3 regions of the Oceanobacter sp. 5_MG-2023 genome follow, and region 2 is predicted to be linked to each of the others. Evidence: predicted binding sites of a transcription regulator. Region 2 holds the regulator's gene; each other region holds the start of a gene.
The links. Region 2 encodes sigma-54, which starts transcription at its own class of promoters, with help from an activator protein. Its sites were predicted from a motif close to TGGCACNNNNNTTGCTNT; they were not measured.

Region 1 (3,159 bases), on a different contig from region 2:
CCTCTTGCCCCTTCGTCACTAATTTTAGCCAACTATTTTATTGCCTGTTAACAGGGTGCTAGGCCGATTTATCAGCAGCCTTATCCAACATGGATGCCAAGCCGTTTTACCAGCCGGAGCAAATTACTCCGGTCGACCTGAAGTACACGGGCAGCCGCCGACACGTTACCGCCCTGCTCTGTCAGTACCCGACCAATCAGCCGGGTTTGATATTGTCGGGTCAGCTCAGTCAAGGAGCCGGATAATGCCTCTGCCCCATGATCAGGGTGATCTTCCTCTGGGCCTGGTGGTTGAACCTCGATATCTCCCAGCGCCAAGGCCCGGCTATCGATATACACCAGTGCTCGACCAGGTGCTTGTGCCCGGGATTGTTGTTGTGCCCGAAGCGCAGCACGCCCCAGAACGTGTTCCAACTCCCGGACATTGCCCGGCCACTGATAACGTAACAAGGTCTCGCGTGCATCCGCTGTCAACAGCAGCTTTTGAACATTCAGGCGGTGTTGCAGACGTTCCAGGAAGAACTCTGCCAACTCCAGCACATCCCGGTGACGCTCTCGCAGAGCGGGCACCCTAAGAGGAAAAACACTTAAGCGGTGATACAGGTCTTCCCGAAAACGGCCGGCAGCCACTTCGTGCTTCAGGTTACGGTTGGTCGCAGCAACCATCCGCACATCGACCTTGTGTGTCTCATCACTGCCGACCCGCTGGATTTCACCTTCTTGCAGCACCCGGAGCAGCGTCGCTTGCAAGGTCATGGGCAATTCACCGATTTCATCAAGAAACAGTGTCCCGCCATCCGCCAATTCAAAGCGACCGGCCCGAGCCTGACTGGCCCCGGTGAATGCGCCACGGGTGTGGCCGAACAGCTCGGCCTCCGCCAAGGTCTCTGGCAAGGCGGCACAATTCAGGTAAATCAGAGGTTTGTCCGCTCGCGCCGATTGCATATGCAAGCGGCGGGCAATCAACTCTTTGCCAACCCCGGTCTCGCCTTCAATCAATACCGTCATGGAAGTAGGTGCCACAACGTCCACGTCACTGATCAGCCGCATGATCTCGGTACTGGTACCCACGACGCCGGTTGAAAGACGTTCCCGATTAAGTGCTTCGGTTACCTGTTGCCCACGGTTGATCTGCTGTCGCAGTGTTGCAATGCGTTCTGCTGCGGTAATCACCGCACGGGTCAGGGTAATTGCCAGCTCCTCGGCATGAGGAATCGTTTCATCAAACTGTCCCGGGCGAGAAGCATCCAGGGTAATGACGCCCCAGTTGCGCCCATCAACCTGAATCGACATTCCCATGCAGTCGTGCACGCGAGGATCAATGCCGGGCAAGCGCATCAGGCCGTCATATGGGTCTGGGAGCAGCGAATCCGCAGGAAACCGGATCAGCCGTTGGTGCTCAAGGATTTGTTTCAGCCTGGGGTGATGATCCGGATGAAAATGTCTTCCCCGGGTTTCTTCGCGCAGCCCCAGAAAGGCAATGGGCCGCAACACTTCGCCCGAGAGCCGCAAGAGTGCGATGGCATCACAGGGAATGGTGTGCCGGATAGCTTCCAATAAACGACGGTACCGAACATCAACTGGCAACTCACGGCTAAGGTCTTCGATGACTGAGATGTAATGTTTAAATGGCATGTTGTCAATATTACCTCGATGAGGTCATTTCAACCACACCCGCTTGATGTAAAAAAGACCCAATAGAAATTACTCCTTACATATCAATAAGTTATAAATGGCACAGTTATTGGAAAGAACCGGAGGAACATTAACTTTTACAGACAGCGCCCACCTGCCGGTGCGCCAAGAGGACAACATCCGATGCTATCCCCCAGCCAAATCGACATCATCAAAGCAACCGCCCCGGTTGTCGGTGCTCATTCCCGAGAGATTACTGAATGCTTTTATCCTCTGATGTTCCGCCGTTACCCTGCGGTGGCAGATCTGTTTAACCAGACACACCAGCAAAAAGGCACCCAGCGTCAGGCACTCGCCAACGCCCTGGTAGCTTATGCCACCCATATCGACAATCTGGATGCCCTTGGCAGCGCTGTTGGACTGATCGCTCATAAACACTGCGCCTTGAATATTCTTCCGGAACATTACCCGATCGTTGGGGAGTGCCTGATGGAGGCTATTGGTGAAGTACTGGGCGACGCGGTAACACCGGATATTGCCGATGCCTGGGGAGCGGCTTATCAGCAACTGGCCGACTTGCTGATTCAGGTAGAAGAAGGGCTTTATTCCGACCATGCCCAGCGTCGGGGTGGCTGGCGCGGAGAGCGCCGTTTTGTGATTGAGCGTATCGAAAAAGAAAGCGCGGTTATTTCATCGTTTTACCTGATCCCGACAGAGGGTGAAGAGAATATCGATTTCACTCCTGGCCAGTACATAGCACTGATACTCGATATTGATGGCCAATCGCTGCGCCGCAACTACAGCCTCTCCGATGCCCCTGGTAAACGTGGCCTGCGGATTTCAGTAAAAAAAGAAGCCAATGGCACGGTATCCGGATACCTGCATAACAGAGCCAGACCGGGTGACGAAGTCATGCTGACAGCACCAGCCGGTAATTTTGTCTTACCGCCAAAATCCGAACAGCCACTGGTATTGATAACAGGAGGGGTCGGGATAACACCCGCAATCAGCATGCTCAACAGCTGCGTGTCGGACGGTCGCCCGATCGTGTTTGTTCACGCGGCAATCGACAGCCAACACCACGCTTTTAAAGAGCACGTCGAGGCATTGGCCAGCCAGTATGCCAACCTGAAAAGCTTCATTATTTACGAAAAACCGCTGCCAGGAGATACACCAGATGCCACCGGCTTCCTGAATCAGGATATGCTGGCACCTGTGCTGCCTGAAAGCCGAGACGCCCAGATCTACTTCCTTGGCCCCAAACCTTTTATGGTATGCATTAACCAACTCTGTGATGCGTTGGCGATACCTGAAGAGCAACGTCATCATGAATTCTTTGGCCCGGCAGAGGAACTTGCCATAGCGGCAGTCTGACGCCTGACACGGATGCAGGAGCAACCATTACCATGACCAGACCAGCGCTAACCTCATCATCACAGCAGCCGGAATGGGCATGGTTTGCTCTGGCATTTCGTCCTTTTTTTGGACTGGGGGCCATTTTTGGCGTTATCTGTGTTGGCCTCTG
Region 2 (3,159 bases):
GTCGAAATAGCCCGCGCCCTGGCCGCCGAACCCTCCTTTATTTTGCTGGATGAACCCTTTGCCGGTGTTGATCCGATCTCGGTCGCTGACATTATGGATATCATTCGTCAACTCAAGGCACGTGGCATCGGCGTACTGATTACTGACCACAACGTCCGCGAAACTCTCGCAATTTGTGAAAAAGCCTATATCGTAGGCGGTGGACACATAATTGCCGAAGGCAGCGCTGATGATGTACTCGCCAACGAACAGGTTCGGGCTATCTACCTTGGTCATGACTTCCATCTTTGAATCTTATCGGCTTGCAGGGCTATGATGCCCAGCGCTGTTTCATTCGCCACCATGAAAAGCATTCCCTGTCTCACAGGCTGGCGTATAATGCACAGACCATGCCGACAACCGATGAATAATAACGCTGTATGAAAGCATCGCTTCAGTTAAAAATGGGTCAGCAGCTGACCATGACCCCTCAGCTGCAACAGGCAATTCGACTGCTGCAATTGTCTACCCTCGATCTGCAACAGGAAATCCAGGAAGCCCTGGACTCCAACCCCATGCTGGAATTCGAAGAGTCCGAGCACGACGACTTTCCGGATGCACAGCAAACCAATGCAGATCAGGAAAGGGAAGTCACCGCAACAGCGGCCACGACCGATGCCGACACCCAGGAACTGGGTGAGCAATGGTCTGATGACAAGATGCCAGATGATCTGCCAGTCGATAGCAACTGGGATGATACGTTCCAGACCACGGCCGGGGTTTCCTCAGGCTCTGGCCCGGTTGGCGATGACGACTTTGATTATGACTCCCGTCATGCCACCACAGACGACCTGCAAGATCATCTTGAATGGCAGCTGAACCTGACTCCCATGAGTGACACCGATCGCGAGATCGCCACCATGCTGATCGACGGGGTTGATGACGATGGCTATCTGCACACCACCATCGACGACATACTCGGTTCAATTGACCCGGAACTGGGTGTTGAAGAAGATGAAATCCAGGCCGTCCTCAAACGCTTGCAACAGTTTGACCCCGCCGGTGTTTTTGCCCGCGACCTGCGTGAATGCCTGATTCTGCAGCTCAACCAGCTACCTGCCGAAACACCCTGGCTGGCAGAAGCCAAATTGGTGATCGGCGACTACATCGCCCTGCTGGGCAGTAAAGATTACCCCACCCTGATGCGCAAAACCCGGCTCAAGGAAGAAGACCTCAAAGCCGTCCTGCGTCTGGTTAAAGAACTCAACCCCAAGCCGGGCGCTGATATCAGCTCCGAGCAGTCGGAATACGTGGTACCGGACGTGATTGTTCGTAATATCCGTGATGAATGGCGTGTTGAGCTTAACCCGGATATCGCCCCCAAGCTGCGCGTCAACTCCGACTACGCCTCACTGGTGCGACGTTCCGACAGCAGTGCCGACAACGCCTTCCTCAAAGACCATTTGCAAGAAGCGCGCTGGTTTATCAAAAGCCTGCAAAGCCGCAACGAAACCCTGCTGAAAGTCGCCACCAAAATTGTCGAGTACCAAATCGACTTCTTTGAACAGGGCGAAGAAGCCATGAAACCTCTGGTATTGCATGATATTGCCGATGCCGTTGGTATGCATGAATCAACCATTTCACGGGTCACTACGCAAAAATTCATGCACACACCTCGTGGTATTTTCGAGCTGAAGTATTTCTTCTCCAGCCACGTCAGTACTGACGCCGGTGGCGAATGTTCATCCACCGCCATTCGCGCCATGATCAAAAAACTGATCAGCGAAGAAAATCCGCGTAAACCCCTGAGTGATAACAAAATTGCCATTGTGCTGGGCGACAAGGGCATTCAGGTTGCACGCCGCACGGTGGCCAAATACCGTGAAGCCATGATGATTCCGCCTTCCAATGAGCGGAAACAATTGATCTGATCGATAGCGTCGATCTCTGTTCGATACAAGCGAGCGATAAGGAGCCGTTTATGAGCATCAATATCAGTGGACACCATGTTGAAGTGACCGAAGCCATGGAAGCATACGTCAAGGAAAAACTGGTTCGTCTTGAGCGTCATGTCGACCCGATTACTTCTGGCCAGATCACACTGACCCTGGAAAAAGGCCGACAACAGGCAGAAGCCACCCTGCATGCCAGTGGTGCTGACTTTCACGCCACCTCAACTCACGACGATATGTATGCCGCCATTGATTTGCTGGCCGACAAACTGGACCGTCAACTCCTGAAACACAAAGAAAAACTGATTGCCCGACAGCACGGGCAAGGTTGACCTATGAGCATTGCGATTGCCGATATTCTACTGCCAGAATGCACCCGTACCGACGTCGCCATTACCAGCAAAAAAAAATTGCTGGAGTTTCTTGCCGGACTGATTGCCGAAAAAGTTGACGGCAGCAGTTCGGACGAAGTGTTTGAACGCCTGCTTGGACGTGAACGTCTGGGCAGTACTGGCATAGGTGAAGGCATCGCAATCCCCCATTGTCGTTTACGGCAATGCGAACAAGCCGTCGGCGTGTTACTTCACTTGCAAGAGGCCATCGATTTTGATGCCATTGACCATCAACCGGTTGACCTCGTATTTGCTTTATTAGTCCCTGAAGAAGCAACGGACGATCATCTGCAAATTCTCGCCACACTGGCGCAAAATTTCAGTCAGAATGATTACCGTCAGCAATTGCGTAGTGCCAGCAGCGATCAGGAACTGTACCAACGAGCGTTGGCCAACCACTAACCAGACCAATACGGAGACCGCATCATGCGCCTGGTTGTGATCAGTGGCCGCTCTGGCTCAGGCAAGTCCAGCGCTTTGGCCGTGCTCGAAGATCTCGGTTTTTATTGCATCGACAACCTGCCGGTTGATCTGTTGCCCGCACTGGCGGATTTACCCTACAGCGCCGAAAAACGCGCCAATGTCGCTGTCAGTGTCGATGTGCGTAATTTGCCCGACGCCATGGAACAGCTGACCCAGGTACTGACCTGCTTACCCGGACAGTATCGCCAGGTCGATATTGTATTTCTGGATGCCACCGAAGAAGTCCTGCTACAACGCTTCAGCTCCACCCGTCGCAAACACCCCCTCACCAATGACAATATTTCATTGGCAGAAGCCATCGAGCGCGAAACCGAATTGCTCGAACCTGTTGCCAACCTGGCTGACTTGACGCT
Region 3 (3,159 bases), on a different contig from region 2:
CGAGGTAAAGTTCATGGTCACAAAGGTGTTCACCCCTGTGGTACCGATGTAGTAGTTACGACGTCCTGCACGGCTGTATTGACCACAACCAACCGGGCCGTGAGAGATATGGATCATGTCCTTGATAGGACCCCATACCACACCCTTGGAACCAGCATAGGCACAACCACGAATGGTCATTACACCGGGCAAGGATTTTTTGTTGGACGTAATACATTTCTTGGATTGTTCGAGTTCAGGGTCGTTTGGAGTCAAGTGCTTGGCGCGGTCTTTTTTGGCTTTTTCTGGATAGACCTCAAGCACTTCCTGAATCAACGATTCTACTTCATCGCGGGACATGGCCATGGTGAGCCTCCTTCAAGTTAATAACGGGTAACAGACCGGGTTGCGCAAGTGAGGGGGTACCTGCGCAACACGGGTTCCGATAGGACCAATCTGTCCTATCCCGAGCATGGGCAGCCAACTCAGGAGAGTCAGCTCAGCCCGACCGCTTAAGCTTCGGCAGCGAGCTCAGCAGCAGTTTTACCGACGACAGAAGCGTCTTCTTCTTCCATGATGCCGAATTCCATCAACAACTCTTCCAGCTCATCCATAGTCACAGGCTGTGGAATAACCAGTTTTTTGTTGTCGATGATTTTGTTGGCCAGGGCACGATACTCATCCGCTTGTTTAGCGGTTGGATCGTACTCAATCACAGTCATACGACGGATTTCTGCACGCTGTACTACGTTGTCACGTGGGATGAAGTGGATCATCTGAGTGCCGATTTTGGCAGCCAGTGCTTCGATCAGCTCATCTTCACGGTCAGTGTTACGAGAGTTACAGATCAGGCCAGCCAGACGAACACCGCCGGAGTTGGCATATTTCACGATGCCTTTGGAGATGTTGTTGGCTGCATACATAGCCATCATCTCGCCAGAGCATACGATGTAGATTTCTTGCGCTTTGTTTTCACGAATTGGCATGGCGAAACCACCACACACCACGTCACCCAGTACGTCATAGAAAACGAAATCCAGATCGTCTTCGTAAGCGCCTTCTTCTTCCAGGAAGTTAATGGCCGTGATAACACCGCGACCGGCACAACCAACACCTGGCTCTGGACCACCGGATTCAACGCAACGGATATCGCCGTAGCCGGCTTTCAGTACGTCTTCCAGTTCCAGATCTTCCACGGTGCCTGCTTCAGCAGCCATTTCCATAATGGTGTTCTGAGCTTTGGAGTGAAGGATCAAACGAGTGGAGTCTGCTTTTGGATCGCAGCCAACAATCATTACTTTTTTGCCAGCTTCTGCCAGAGCAGCCACCAGATTCTGAGTGGTAGTGGACTTACCGATACCGCCTTTGCCATAAATGGCGCATTGACGCATAGCCATAGTCTGTATCTCCTGTAAATTTCCGAGCGAGGACCTTTACCCTTAAGGGTTCGGGGAGGCAGGCAACCGTGCTTCGTTGGCACTACTGATAACAAATCAGTCGCTTCCGGCATTTACCGAAAGCCTGTGCTGCCTGTTCACCAGTCCAATACTGCAGACCTCATGCCATTCCGAATAAAATATATAAGTAATTGTTTTTTAAGTTATTTTTATTTTTGTTAAGGATTTATTATCAGTATGTATCACGACAACAACAGTGACGATGTACTACACCCAACAAACAATTTGTCGGGTTTTGACGATTCTATTGATGTCAGATTATTGTCATATATCGATCGCCATATCCGGGGATAAAAAGTCTATATAAGTAGCTATATCTGAATGTCGTCTTTACGCCAAAAAACAGCCGTACGGTTGCTTTGCTACACAAAAAAACAAGGCCGGGAGGAGAGAAATTCAGCGGCCACAGGGCGCAGACAGCCGATCTGGCGGAACAGACTGGCCCGCCATCAATCTGGCCTGAATATTGAAGCAGTCACGGTAACGCTCAAGCGATTTATCCAATATGACGACAGAGAGGAATCCCACATGGCAAGCTCGGAGCTTCTGCAAACACTGACCAACGGTCTGCGTACAGGGCAGATCATTCCGTACCTGGGTGCGGAAACATTAAACGGTGTCGTAGAAACCACCACTGGCGAAGCGATTCCTGCCGACAGTGACAGTCTGATACTGGCAATGAATGGCGGTAAACCCATGGCCCCGCGACTGATGTATGAATTCCCCCGTGCGGCGATGAACCTGGAAAACAAAAAGGGCCGCAAATTTATCGAGCGCTTTCTGACCACCCAGTATGGCGAACGCCAATGGACCCAGTCCCCCTTCCACCAGTGGCTGGCGGATATGGAACTGCCTTACATTGTTGATATCAATCGCGACACCCAGCTGCAGAATGCCTATCAGGGCCGCCCCCATACCCTGATCGTAGGTATCTCTCGTATCGCTGGCACCGACTATCGTTTCCGGATTTTCCAGTCCGATGGCAGTGACTACAGCGAAATAGACCAAGACAGCGTCGACAGCCAATTGCCGATCCTGTTCAAGCCCATGGGTACTCCGGTCCCCGAGCCTTGTTATATCGCTTCTGACGCCGACTATGTTGACTACATCACTGAACTGATGGGAGGTTTCGCCATTCCTGGTTTCCTCAAACAATACCGTCAGGGCAAACAATACCTGTTTGCTGGTATGCGGATGCAACGGGACACCGAACGCATGGTGTTGAGCGACATTATGTACAGCGCTGGCGAACCGGCGGGCTGGGTCTTGATGCCCGAACCCAATGATAAAGAACGTCGCTTCTGCGACAAAAAGAACCTGGTGATTGTTGAAGCCGATTTCAGTGAACTGATGGCCGAAGCACAAGCACTGACGGCTTGATACCTTGTTGATAGCTTGATACCTGTTGCCCTTATTGGACCCGTACCAATGGGCTTCAGCCCTCTCAGCCTAATCGTGGTGGGTGAGAGGGCTGATATTGACTCCTCATTTCTGTTCTCACCATCCTCTCTGTTGTCGTATTACTGACCCGGCCCCGGGCCTTCTCCCCCATACAGTCTTCCGTGCTTCTGCCCTGGATAACACACCATAAGACCTTTCAGCACGCCCCTCTTGCCTTATCCAACTTGCCTTGTTTTGTCATACAAAAAGACTATACCTTGACATAGTGGGTAATCCTGTTCAAAAACAGCTTGGAGCCTTGCCGTTGACAGGTATAACTACA

Region 1: a site for sigma-54 is predicted at 1,733-1,750, ahead of hmpA (NO-inducible flavohemoprotein). Genes of this name have one in related genera too.
Region 3: a site for sigma-54 is predicted at 1,527-1,544, ahead of nifH (nitrogenase iron protein). Genes of this name have one in related genera too.

Annotation. Positions count from the first base shown of each region.
Region 1 covers NZ_JAUORS010000004.1:168,307-171,465, reverse strand. Annotated here, with positions in the region: gene norR (nitric oxide reductase transcriptional regulator NorR) at 81-1,634, opposite strand; gene hmpA (NO-inducible flavohemoprotein) at 1,818-3,008, shown strand; gene Q4551_RS04680 (NnrS family protein) at 3,041-3,159, shown strand, end outside.
Region 2 covers NZ_JAUORS010000007.1:111,153-114,311, forward strand. Annotated here, with positions in the region: gene lptB (LPS export ABC transporter ATP-binding protein) at 1-291, shown strand, start outside; gene Q4551_RS06770 (RNA polymerase factor sigma-54) at 420-1,910, shown strand; gene raiA (ribosome-associated translation inhibitor RaiA) at 1,961-2,263, shown strand; gene ptsN (PTS IIA-like nitrogen regulatory protein PtsN) at 2,267-2,725, shown strand; gene rapZ (RNase adapter RapZ) at 2,750-3,159, shown strand, end outside.
Region 3 covers NZ_JAUORS010000005.1:153,237-156,395, forward strand. Annotated here, with positions in the region: gene nifD (nitrogenase molybdenum-iron protein alpha chain) at 1-345, opposite strand, end outside; gene nifH (nitrogenase iron protein) at 492-1,376, opposite strand; gene Q4551_RS05370 (SIR2 family protein) at 1,965-2,816, shown strand.